One region of the Stenotrophomonas sp. 1L-E-5-B-C3 genome, then DNA from elsewhere that is predicted to be linked to it. Evidence: riboswitches for the same ligand, from Rfam matches in the RefSeq annotation. Region 1 holds a riboswitch; the other holds the start of a gene.
What was found. A riboswitch is a leader RNA that binds a small molecule or an ion and turns the genes downstream of it on or off. The one in region 1 is predicted to bind glycine.
Positions count from the first base shown of each region.

Region 2: another riboswitch for glycine. It lies ahead of gcvP (aminomethyl-transferring glycine dehydrogenase); the one in region 1 lies ahead of AC0Z6F_RS16955 (trimeric intracellular cation channel family protein).

Region 1 covers NZ_JBXAWS010000014.1:98,057-103,353, forward strand. The annotation lists gene AC0Z6F_RS16935 (hypothetical protein) at 1-320, opposite strand, end outside; gene AC0Z6F_RS16940 (nuclear transport factor 2 family protein) at 325-756, opposite strand; gene AC0Z6F_RS16945 (hypothetical protein) at 826-1,245, opposite strand; gene AC0Z6F_RS16950 (GIY-YIG nuclease family protein) at 1,318-1,584, opposite strand; glycine riboswitch at 1,625-1,714, shown strand; glycine riboswitch at 1,728-1,833, shown strand; gene AC0Z6F_RS16955 (trimeric intracellular cation channel family protein) at 1,916-2,533, shown strand; gene AC0Z6F_RS16960 (MdtA/MuxA family multidrug efflux RND transporter periplasmic adaptor subunit) at 2,819-3,985, shown strand; gene AC0Z6F_RS16965 (multidrug efflux RND transporter permease subunit) at 3,982-5,297, shown strand, end outside.
Region 2 covers NZ_JBXAWS010000010.1:30,039-35,335, reverse strand. The annotation lists gene AC0Z6F_RS13905 (VOC family protein) at 1-327, shown strand, start outside; gene gcvP (aminomethyl-transferring glycine dehydrogenase) at 428-3,295, opposite strand; glycine riboswitch at 3,358-3,460, opposite strand; gene AC0Z6F_RS13895 (multidrug effflux MFS transporter) at 3,759-4,985, shown strand; gene AC0Z6F_RS13890 (siderophore-interacting protein) at 5,128-5,297, shown strand, end outside.

The sequences.
Region 1 (5,297 bases):
AGATGCCAGCGCAGCATGTCGTGCCTTGGCTGCCGCATCAGGTGGCGGCGTGCAACCCAGAACGCTTCGCGCTCGACATCAGTCGCCTTCTTCAACGCTTCAGGATCGAAGAACCGCGTCATGAAGCTCCATGGATTCATCGGCTGGAATCCCGTGCGCTGCTCACTGCTGCACGCAGCCACACCACTGGGTGCGCGGTCCGCCGGCTGCGGCCGGCCTTCCACCAGCGCCAGCCCGAGCAGGTACAGCAGGCCAGGCAGCAGCGCGATACCGGCGACCAGTACGACGACGGATATCCATGCTTTGCCGGCGGCACGCATCGCTCTACAGCGCCTTCGGCTTCGGATACCACAGTGCGTTGACGATGACCCAGCGCTGGTCGAAGCGCCCCATGTGGAAGTAGTCGACGAACCACGGGGTTTCCAGCCGCACCGAGGCCGCGTTGCCGGTCACGTCCAGCACCGTGCAGCGGCGGTTCCATTGATCCTTCGGGGTCTTCAGCGCGCCCTGCTTCGTCAACGAGACCAGCTCTTCCTTCGACATGCGGCGCAGGCCCAGTCGTTCGTCGGGTGTATCGCCGAGGACCGCGCGCTTGGCCAGGTCCGGGTGCAGGGAGCGGGCGACGCGTTGCGGGTCGGCCTCCAGCTGGCCGTCGACGTAATCGTGGCAAGTGGCTTTGATGGCCGCGATCGTGGCCGGGTCGGCGGCGGGGCTTGTCGCACCAGCAACAGCGAGCAACATGGCAAGCGTGGACATCCTGGTCTCCAAGGCTGGGGCGGGATGATCATGGCATGGGCGGCGTACTTACCCACGCGTGGCGCGGATCTATTGCATCAGGCCCATTTCGTCGACGCCCAGCTGCATGTACATGAACGCGGCCGCTTCGTCGGTCATCGGCTGGCCCTTCGGGAAACTGTCGAGCCAGGCGGTGATGCGCGCATGCCGATGCTTCAGTGCATCGGCCATCGCGCGCTTTTCCGCGTCGGTGGCACGTTCCTGCATCTCGTCGCGCAGCAGGTCATCGCCGATGCCCCATTTTTCGGCCAGCGGAATCAGGTCGACCAGATCGGGCGGCACCCGGTCACGGCGCAGGTGGATGGGGTCAGCAGTGGCCGGGCCACGCTGCGCGGCCAGCTCTGCGGCGGTTCCGATCTGCCCGTGCTGCAGTGGCGGCGAGGTCGGCGCCTGGGCGCAGGCCGGCAAGGTCATGCAGGTGGTGAACAGCAGCATCCAGCAGGTCTTCATCGGACCAATCCTATGTCCATGGCTGTGGCGATCATGGCATGGGCGGCGTCTCCATCCACGCAAGGCGTGGATCTACAGGACCGGTGCCTGCAGCCAGGCCAGTTTGCGTTCGCGCGGCTGCTGCTTGAGCTGCCATTCGGCGCGCGAGGCGGCGGCCCGGTCCGGGTACTCGCGCACGGCCAGTACGCGCAGCGGCGGCCGCGCCCGGGTGTAACGCGCGCCCTTTCCGGCCTGGTGGGCAGCGAAACGCGCGTCCACGTCGGTGCTGATGCCGGCGTAATAGCTGCCATCGCGGCATTCGAGCAGGTACAGGAACCACGGGCGCAGGGACGAGGCCATGGCCGGATTATGCCGTGTTGCACTGCAGCGGATATACTGGCGCCCGAATGCAGGAGAGAGGCGCCGCGCTGGCGCCCGCCGAAGGCGCAGGCTCCCATGATCGCTCAGGCCGGTGGGCTGGAATCCCACCAACCATGCATTCGACTCGCCGAGCTGGAGAGAGGTCACCGGGCTTGCCCGGCACGATCCGCCGAAGGGGCACGCGGCCCATGCCGCTGAACTCTCAGGCAAAAGGACAGCGGGAGCGGCACCGGTCATCGTCATCCCGTCATTGCGCAGGCAGTGGCGGTACACGCGCATGGCCGGCCCCACCGCGCCCGGAGCCTGTCCCATGCTGCTGTCCATCATCTACCTGATCGCCATTTCCGCCGAAGCCATGACCGGCGCGCTGTCCGCCGGCCGCCGCCGCATGGACCTGTTCGGTGTGATCATGATCGCCTGCGTTACCGCCCTCGGCGGCGGATCACTGCGCGACATCCTGCTCGGTCACTATCCGCTGGGCTGGGTGAAGCATCCCGAGTACCTGGGCTTCACCGTGTGTGCGGCGCTGATCGCCACCTGGGTCGCACGCTGGATGCACCACTTCCGACGCACCTTCCTGGTGCTCGATGGACTGGGCCTGATCGCCTTCACCCTGATCGGCTGTTCGATCGCACGTGAGGCCGGCCATGCCATGCCGATCGTGCTGATTGCCGGCATGCTGACCGGCGCCTTCGGCGGCGTGCTGCGCGACATCCTCTGCAACGAGGTGCCGCTGATCTTCCAGAAGGAGCTGTACGCGATCATCGCGCTGCTGACCGGCGCGGCCTACCTGTTGCTGCTGCACTGGGGCGTGGCCGACGCCACCGCGATCCTGTGCTGCCTCGGCGGCGGCTTCGCGCTGCGCCTGCTGGCGATCCACTACCGCTGGGAAATGCCGAAGTTCGTCTATCACGACGAAGTGCATTGATTGTTTGACGGTAGTGCCGGCCGCTGGCCGGCAACACGGCACGCGCCCGCAGATTCCGGCAGGTTGCCGGCCAGCGGCCGGCACTACCGAATGCGTTGCATGACCATGGTCATGCGGCATTGGCCGGGGTGATTGGCTACCATTGTCACCCCGTCGCTGCCGCGACGGCATCCAGCCACGCCGCGCCCGCGGCCCCGCCAGACAACTCCCTCCCCGCTGCCCGTGGTGCCGTGAACGCGCCGACGGGCCCGCATGTCCCTGCGCGCGCAGGGCGCAGGATGCCCCATGTCTGTCGCCGAAAATTCCCGCTTCCGTCGTGCCCGCCTGTTGTGGGCGGTGCTGGCCATCGCCCTCGTCGCCGTTCTGGCGTGGTGGCTGTGGCCCCGGAACGGCGCCGGCAGCAGCGACGATGCGCCGGGCAAGACGGTGCCGGTACGCGTGGCACGCGCCAGCGCCGAGCCGCTGGTGCTGCGCCTGAAGGCGGTCGGTACGGTCACCCCGCTGCACAGCGTGGTGGTACGCAGCCGCGTGGATGGCGAACTGCTACGGCTGCATTTCCAGGAAGGCCAGCAGGTGAAGGCCGGCGATCTGCTGGCGCAGATCGACCCGCGCCCGTATGAAGTGAAGCTGGCACAGGCGCAGGGTACCCAGCAGCAGAATCTGGCCGAGCTGGAAAACGCCGAGCGCCAGCTGCAGCGCTACCGCGAACTGCAGAAGCAGAACTACGTGTCCGGGCAGGAACTGAGCGACCAGCAGAGCAAGGTGCGCCAGCTGCAGGGCCGCCGCCTCAGCGATCAGGCGTCTGTTGATGAAGCGCGCCTGCAGCTGCAGTACACCCGCATCACCGCGCCGGTCAGTGGCCGCGTCGGGCTGCGCCGGTTGGACGTGGGCAACCTGGTGCGCGCCAGCGATGCCGAAGGCCTGGTGACGCTGGCGCAGACCGCGCCGATCAGCGTGCTGTTCACCGTGCCCGAACCCGAGCTGCCTGCGCTGCTCGATGCCGTGCAGGCGCAACCGGCACTGGCGGTGGAAACCTGGGACCGCGAAGAACGCCGGCAGCTGGCCCGCGGCTCGCTGTCCAGCGTCGACAACCGCATCGATACCACCACCGGCACGTTGAAACTGCGTGCGCACTTCGACAACCACGATCTGGCGCTGTTCCCCAACCAGTTCGTCAACGTCCGCCTGCAGCTGGGCGAGCAGCCCGCGCTGCTGATTCCCGATGCCGCCGTGCAGTTCGGCAGCCAGGGCAACTACGTGCATATCGTCGACAAGGACAGCAAGGCACAACGCCGCACCGTGGTGCTCGGTCCAGCCGATGATGGACGCGTGGCCGTGCGCTCCGGGCTGGCCGCAGGGGACAAGGTGGTGATCGAAGGCATCGACGGGCTGGAAGACGGCACGGCGGTGGAGATCATCACCGAGGAGGCCGCGACCAAGGCCGGCGCATGAACCTCTCGCGCTCGTTCATCCTGCGCCCGGTCGCAACGACTCTCCTGATGGTGGCGCTGCTGCTGTCCGGCGTGCTGGCCTATCGCCTGCTGCCGGTGGCGGCGCTGCCGCAGGTCGATTACCCGATCATCCAGATCACCACGCTGTATCCGGGTGCCAGCCCCGAACTGACCACACGCACCATCACCGCACCGCTGGAGCGCCAGCTCGGCCAGATTCCCGGCCTGAAACAACTGTCGTCGACCAGTTCCGGTGGCGCCTCGGTCATTACCCTGCAGTTCGGGCTGGAGGTGTCGCTGGGTGTGGCCGAGCAGGACGTGCAGGCCGCCATCAACGCGGCGGGCAGCTTCCTGCCCGGGGACCTGCCGGTGCCGCCGGTGTACCGCAAGGTCAACCCGGCCGACACCCCCATCCTGACCTTGGCGGTGACCTCGCAAGGCCTGTCGCTGCCGCAGGTGCACGATCTGGTGGATACGCGCATCGCCCAGCGCCTGGCGCAGTTGCCCGGCGTCGGCCTGGTCAGCCTGGCCGGTGGCCAGCGCCCGGCGGTGCGCATCCAGGTCAATCCAGCGGCGCTGGCCGCCAACAACCTGGGCATGGACCACATCCGCACCGCCATCGCCGCCGCCAACGTCAACCTGCCCAAGGGCAGTTTCGATGGCCCGATCCGCGCGGTGATGCTCGATGCCAACGATCAGATGCGCAGCGTGGATGAGTACCGTGCCCTGATACTGGCCTGGCGCGACGGCGCGCCGCTGCGGCTGGGCGATGTAGCCACCATTACCGATGGCGCCGAGAACCGCCAGTTGGCTGCGTGGAGCGGTACCACGCCGGCAGTGCTGGTGAACATCCAGCGCCAGCCCGGCGCCAACGTGATCGCCGTGGTCGAGCAGGTGCGTACGCTGCTGCCGCAGCTGCAGGCCACGCTGCCCGCCGGCGTGCAGATGAATGTACTGAGCGACCGCACCGAATCGATCCGCGCGTCGGTGCGCGGCGTGCAGAAAGAACTGGTACTGGCCATCGGCCTGGTGGTGCTGGTCACCTGGGTGTTCCTGCGCAATCTGCCGGCCACGCTCATTCCCAGCGTCGCGGTGCCGCTGTCGCTCATCGGCACCTTCGCGGTGATGCTGCTGGCCGGCTATTCGCTCAACAACCTCACGCTGATGGCGCTGACCATCGCCACCGGCTTCGTGGTGGACGATGCCATCGTGATGCTGGAGAACATCGCCCGCCATCTGGAGGAAGGCGAAAGCCCCCGCGATGCAGCGCTGAAAGGCGCAGCCGAGATCGGCTTCACCCTGGTGTCGCTGAC
Region 2 (5,297 bases), on a different contig from region 1:
CGCCTGCTGGCACTGCAGCGCCACCCGGAAGGCCCGGGGGCGGGCGTGCCGGGGCAGGTGCGCCAGGCCATCTTCCTGCTCGGCGGCACCCATTACCTGTGCTTTGACAGCCTGGATGTGCACGATTTCACATTCTCGCCGTCGATCTCGCTGTTCGTGGAGTGTTCCGGCGCCGAGCAGTTCGAGCGTGCCGCGCGGGTGCTGGGCGAGGGGGGCCACTGGCTGATGCCGGTGGGTGACTACGATTTCAGCAACCGCTACGGCTGGGTGCAGGACCGCTTCGGCGTGTCGTGGCAGCTGAGCCTGGGGCAGATGCCGGATCCGTGATGCGTTCTGTCGCTGCGCTCGCCGGGCATGGCCCGGCGCTACCGGAAAACAAAAACGGCCCGCTTGCGCGGGCCGTTCTCATTTCCGATGCCGCGATGGCTTACGCCTCGACTTCGTCATCCTTGTAGGCATCGACCGGGATGCAGGCGCACATCACGTTCTTGTCGCCGTACACGTTGTCGACGCGCGCCACCGGCGGCCAGTACTTCTGCAGCTTCAGGCTCGGCAGCGGGAACGCAGCCATTTCGCGCGGGTAGGCGTGGGTCCACTCGCTGGCGGTCACCGCGGTCGCGGTATGCGGCGCGTTCTTCAGCGGGTTGTCCTCGCGGTCCAGGCGGCCGTCTTCGATCGCGGTGATCTCTTCGCGGATCTGGATCATCGCGTCGATGAAGCGGTCCAGCTCATGCAGCGACTCGCTCTCGGTCGGCTCGACCATCAGCGTGCCGGCCACCGGGAAGCTCAGCGTCGGGGCATGGAAGCCGAAGTCGATCAGGCGCTTGGCCACGTCCTCGGCGCCGATGCCGCTGGTCTTCTCCAGCGGGCGCACGTCCAGGATGCACTCGTGTGCCACCAGGCCGTTGCGGCCGGTGTACAGGGTCTTGAAGTGCGGAGCCAGGCGCTTGGCGATGTAGTTGGCGTTGAGCTGGGCGACCTGGGTGGCCTTGCGCAGGCCTTCGGTACCCATCATCGCGATGTACATCCAGCTGATCGGCAGGATTGACGCGCTGCCGAAGCTGGCTGCGCTGACCATACCGACCGGGCCGTGGTCGCCCAGCTTGCCCGGCAGGAACGGCGCCAGGTGCTCCTTGACCGCACACGGGCCAACGCCCGGGCCGCCGCCGCCGTGCGGGATGCAGAAGGTCTTGTGCAGGTTCAGGTGGGAAACGTCCGAACCCCACTTGCCCGGCTTGGCCACGCCGACCAGGGCGTTCATGTTGGCACCGTCGGTGTACACCTGGCCGCCGTGCTTGTGGATGATCTCGCAGATCTCCACCACCTCTTCCTCGAACACGCCGTGCGTGGACGGGTAGGTCATCATGATCGCGGCCAGGCGGTCGCTGTACTTCTCGGCGTTGAGGCGGATGTCCTCGACGTCGACGTTGCCGTTGGCATCGGTCTTGGTCACCACCACCTTCATGCCGCACATCTGTGCCGATGCCGGGTTGGTGCCGTGCGCCGAATCCGGGATCAGGCAGATGTCACGATGGTCTTCGCCGCGCGAGCGGTGGTAGGCACGGATCGCCAGCAGGCCGGCGTACTCGCCCTGCGCGCCGGAGTTCGGCTGCAGGCTCACCGCGTCGTAGCCGGTGCATTCCACCAGCATCGCTTCCAGCGAGTCGATCAGTTCCTTGTAGCCCAGCGCCTGGTCGGCCGGCACCAGCGGATGGATCTGCGAGAACTCCGGCCAGGTCACCGGGATCATCTCGGCGGTGGCGTTGAGCTTCATGGTGCACGAGCCCAGCGGGATCATCGTGCGGTCCATCGCCAGGTCCTTGTCGGCCAGCGAACGCAGGTAGCGCAGCAGTTCGTGCTCGCTGTGGTGGGTGTTGAACACCGGATGGGTCAGGAATTCAGACTGGCGCAGCAGGCCGGCCGGCAGCGCGTCGGCGGTGCTGGCATCCAGTGCGTCCACATCCAGCGAAGCACCGAACACCGAAGCCACGGCCACGATGTCGGCGCGGGTGGTGGTTTCGTCCAGGCTGATGCCGACCGAGTCGCTGTCGATCGCACGCAGGTTGTAACCGGCGGCACGGGCCTTGGCGTGGATCTCATCGGCGTGCACGCCGGTGACGTGCAGGGTGTCGAAGAAGTCACCACCGACCTGCACGCCGGCACTGCGCAGCGCGCTGGCAAGGATCGAGGCCAGGCGGTGGGTGCGGCGGGCGATGCGGGTCAGGCCTTCCGGGCCGTGGTAGACGGCATACATCGAGGCCATCACCGCCAGCAGCACCTGCGCGGTGCAGATGTTGGACGTGGCCTTCTCGCGACGGATGTGCTGCTCGCGGGTCTGCAGGGTCAGGCGGTAGGCCGGGTTGCCCTGTGCGTCGATCGACACACCGATCAGGCGGCCCGGCATCGAACGCTTGTAGGCATCGCGGCAGGCCATGAACGCCGCATGCGGGCCACCGAAGCCGAACGGCACGCCGAAACGCTGGCTGTTGCCGACCACGATGTCCGCGCCCCATTCGCCGGGGGCGGCCAGCAGGGTCAGCGCCAGCAGGTCGGTGGCCACGGCCACCAGGCCGCCGCGTGCGTGCACGGCATCGACCAGCGCCTTGTAGTCGCCGACCTGGCCGAAGGTGTCCGGGTACTGCAGCAGCAGGCCGAAGCTGTCCGCTTCCAGGGCTTCGGCCGGCGTGCCAACGCGCAGCACGATGCCCATCGGTTCTGCGCGGGTGCGCAACAGTTCCAGCGTCTGCGGGTGTACGGCGTCGTGCACGAAGAAGGTGTCCGACTTCGACTTGGCCGAGCGCTTGGCCAGGGTCATCGCTTCGGCGGCGGCGGTCGCTTCGTCCAGCAGCGAGGCGTTGGCGATTTCCATGCCGGTCAGGTCGGCGCACAGGGTCTGGAAGTTGATCAGCGCTTCCATGCGGCCCTGCGAGATTTCCGCCTGGTACGGGGTGTAGGCGGTGTACCAGGCCGGGTTTTCCAGGATGTTGCGCAGGATCACGTTCGGCGTGTGGGTACCGTAGTAGCCCTGGCCGATGAAGCTGCGCAGCACGGTGTTCTTGTCGGCGATCGCGCGGATCTTCGCCAGCGCCTGCACTTCGGTGATCGACTCCGGCAGCGCCAGCGGGGCCGGCGACTTGATCTTGGCCGGCACGATGGTATCGGTCATCGCATCCAGCGAGGCGTGGCCGATGACGCCGAGCATCTGCGCGATCTCGGCATCGTTGGGGCCGATGTGGCGCTCGACGAAGGCCGAATGATGCTCGAGCTCACGCAGGGAAGGGGTGTTCTGGGACATGGCGAAGGATCCGTCAGGAAAGGGCACACGCACGGGCACAAGCCGCCGGTCGGCGGTCTGCGGGGCGCCCCTCTGTCCTTTTGCCTGAGAGTTTGAAAGCGCGGCGGACCGCAGCTTCTTGCCCCTTCGGCGCCGGATTGAACCGGTCTCTCCAGAGTTCTGTTACGGGTGGTATCGGGCCTGAGCGATTACGGGCGTTGCGCCTTCGGCAGCGGTGTTCCGCTTCTCCCACCGTGTTGCCCGCCGATTATAGCCCGTTGCGCGCCGGCCGGCCGCTCCCGGGGGGCGCCGCTGCGCCTGAATGGCCGATGGCCCGGCCGTGCGTTTTGTGCATCCGTGCATGGCGCGGGGCGCAATCCCCACCTATGATGGGTGGATACCCGAATTCATCTGGCGCTGTCCCTGTTTCAGGGGACTGGCGCCCGCCGTGCGTGCCGCGCATGGCCCTGCCGGACGCCTCTCCATGACCGCCGCTGTTGCTCCTTCCACCCGCCGCATGGCCCTGCTGCTTGCCGGCCTGGCCATGTTTGGTCCGTTCTCAATCGACACCATCTTCCCGGCGTTCCCGCAGCTGGCCCAGCGCCTGGCGGTGGACGAAGTGGCGGTGCAGCAGACCATCAGCGTGTACCTGCTGTTCTACGGCCTGATGAGCCTGGCCCATGGACCGCTGTCCGACGCCTGGGGCCGCAAGCGGGTGATCCTCGGCGGCCTGGTGATATTCGTCGGCGCCTCAGTCGGCTGTGCGCTGTCCACTGACCTGACCACGCTGCTGGGCTTCCGCGCACTGCAGGGCCTGTCGGCAGGTGTCGGCATGATCGTCGGCCGAGCGGTGATCCGCGACCTGTACCACGGCCATGACGCACAGCGGCTGATGAGCCAGGTGTCGATGCTGTTCGGCATCGCCCCGGCGATCGCCCCGATCATCGGTGGCTGGATCCTGCTCAGCGGCGCTGGCTGGCCGTTGATCTTCTGGTTCCTGGTGGTGTTCGCGCTGGTGCTGCTGGCGGCCACTGCACGCTACCTGCCGGAAACCCATCCGGTCGAGGCGCGCGTGCCGTTGTCACCGCGCGTGCTGCTGCGCGACTACGTTCGCATCGGCTTCAATCCGCGTTTCCTGCGCCTGGCGCTGGCCGGCAGCATCGGCTTCGGTGGCGTGTTCCTGTACATCTCCTCGGCGCCGGTGTTCGTGATGCAGCACCTGCACCTGGGCGAGGGCGGTTTCGCCTGGCTGTTCATTCCCACCATCGGCGGCATGACCACCGGCTCGTTCCTGTCCGGGCGCATGGCCGGGCACAGCAGCCCCACGCGACAGGTCGCCATCGGTTTCGGCCTGTGTGCGTTGTCGGTGCTGCTGAACATCGGCTACGTCGGCCTGGCGCCACAGTTCGCACTGCCGTGGGCGGTGATGCCGATCTTCCTGGGCGGCATGGGCATGGCGCTGATCTTCCCGATCCTGGCGCTGGCGGTGCTGGACATGTATCCGCACCAGCGTGGCCTGGCGTCCTCGCTGCAGGCCTTCGTGCAGCTGATGATCAGCACCGTGGTGGCCGGCGTGGTGTCGCCGCTGCTCAGCGCCAGCCCGCTGCACCTGGCACTGGGCCAGGCCGCGTTCTTCGGCGCCGGCTTCGTGTTCTGGTACTGGGAACACCAGCGCGAGCGCGCGGCGCAGGCAGCCTGCACGGGCCATTGAGCAGCGCGCAGGGGTAGGGCGGACGGGGATGCCGGCACATCCTTGCAGCCGCGGACAACCGGACTAGGCTGGGCATTCCAGCCAGCCGGTGCGTGGATGCACGACAGCCAGCCAATCCGATGTCGTCGCATGAGGTACCCCCATGGCTGCGCAGCAGACCTACCGCCTGTTCGAGGTGGCGCTGAAGGAGCGCCGCGTTCTTTCCCCTTCCCTGGACCGCATGGTGTTCACCGGTGCCGACGTGGCGCGGATGAAGACCGAAGGCCCGGACCAGCGGATCAAGGTGTTCTTCCCCTTGCCCGGCCAGGAGGT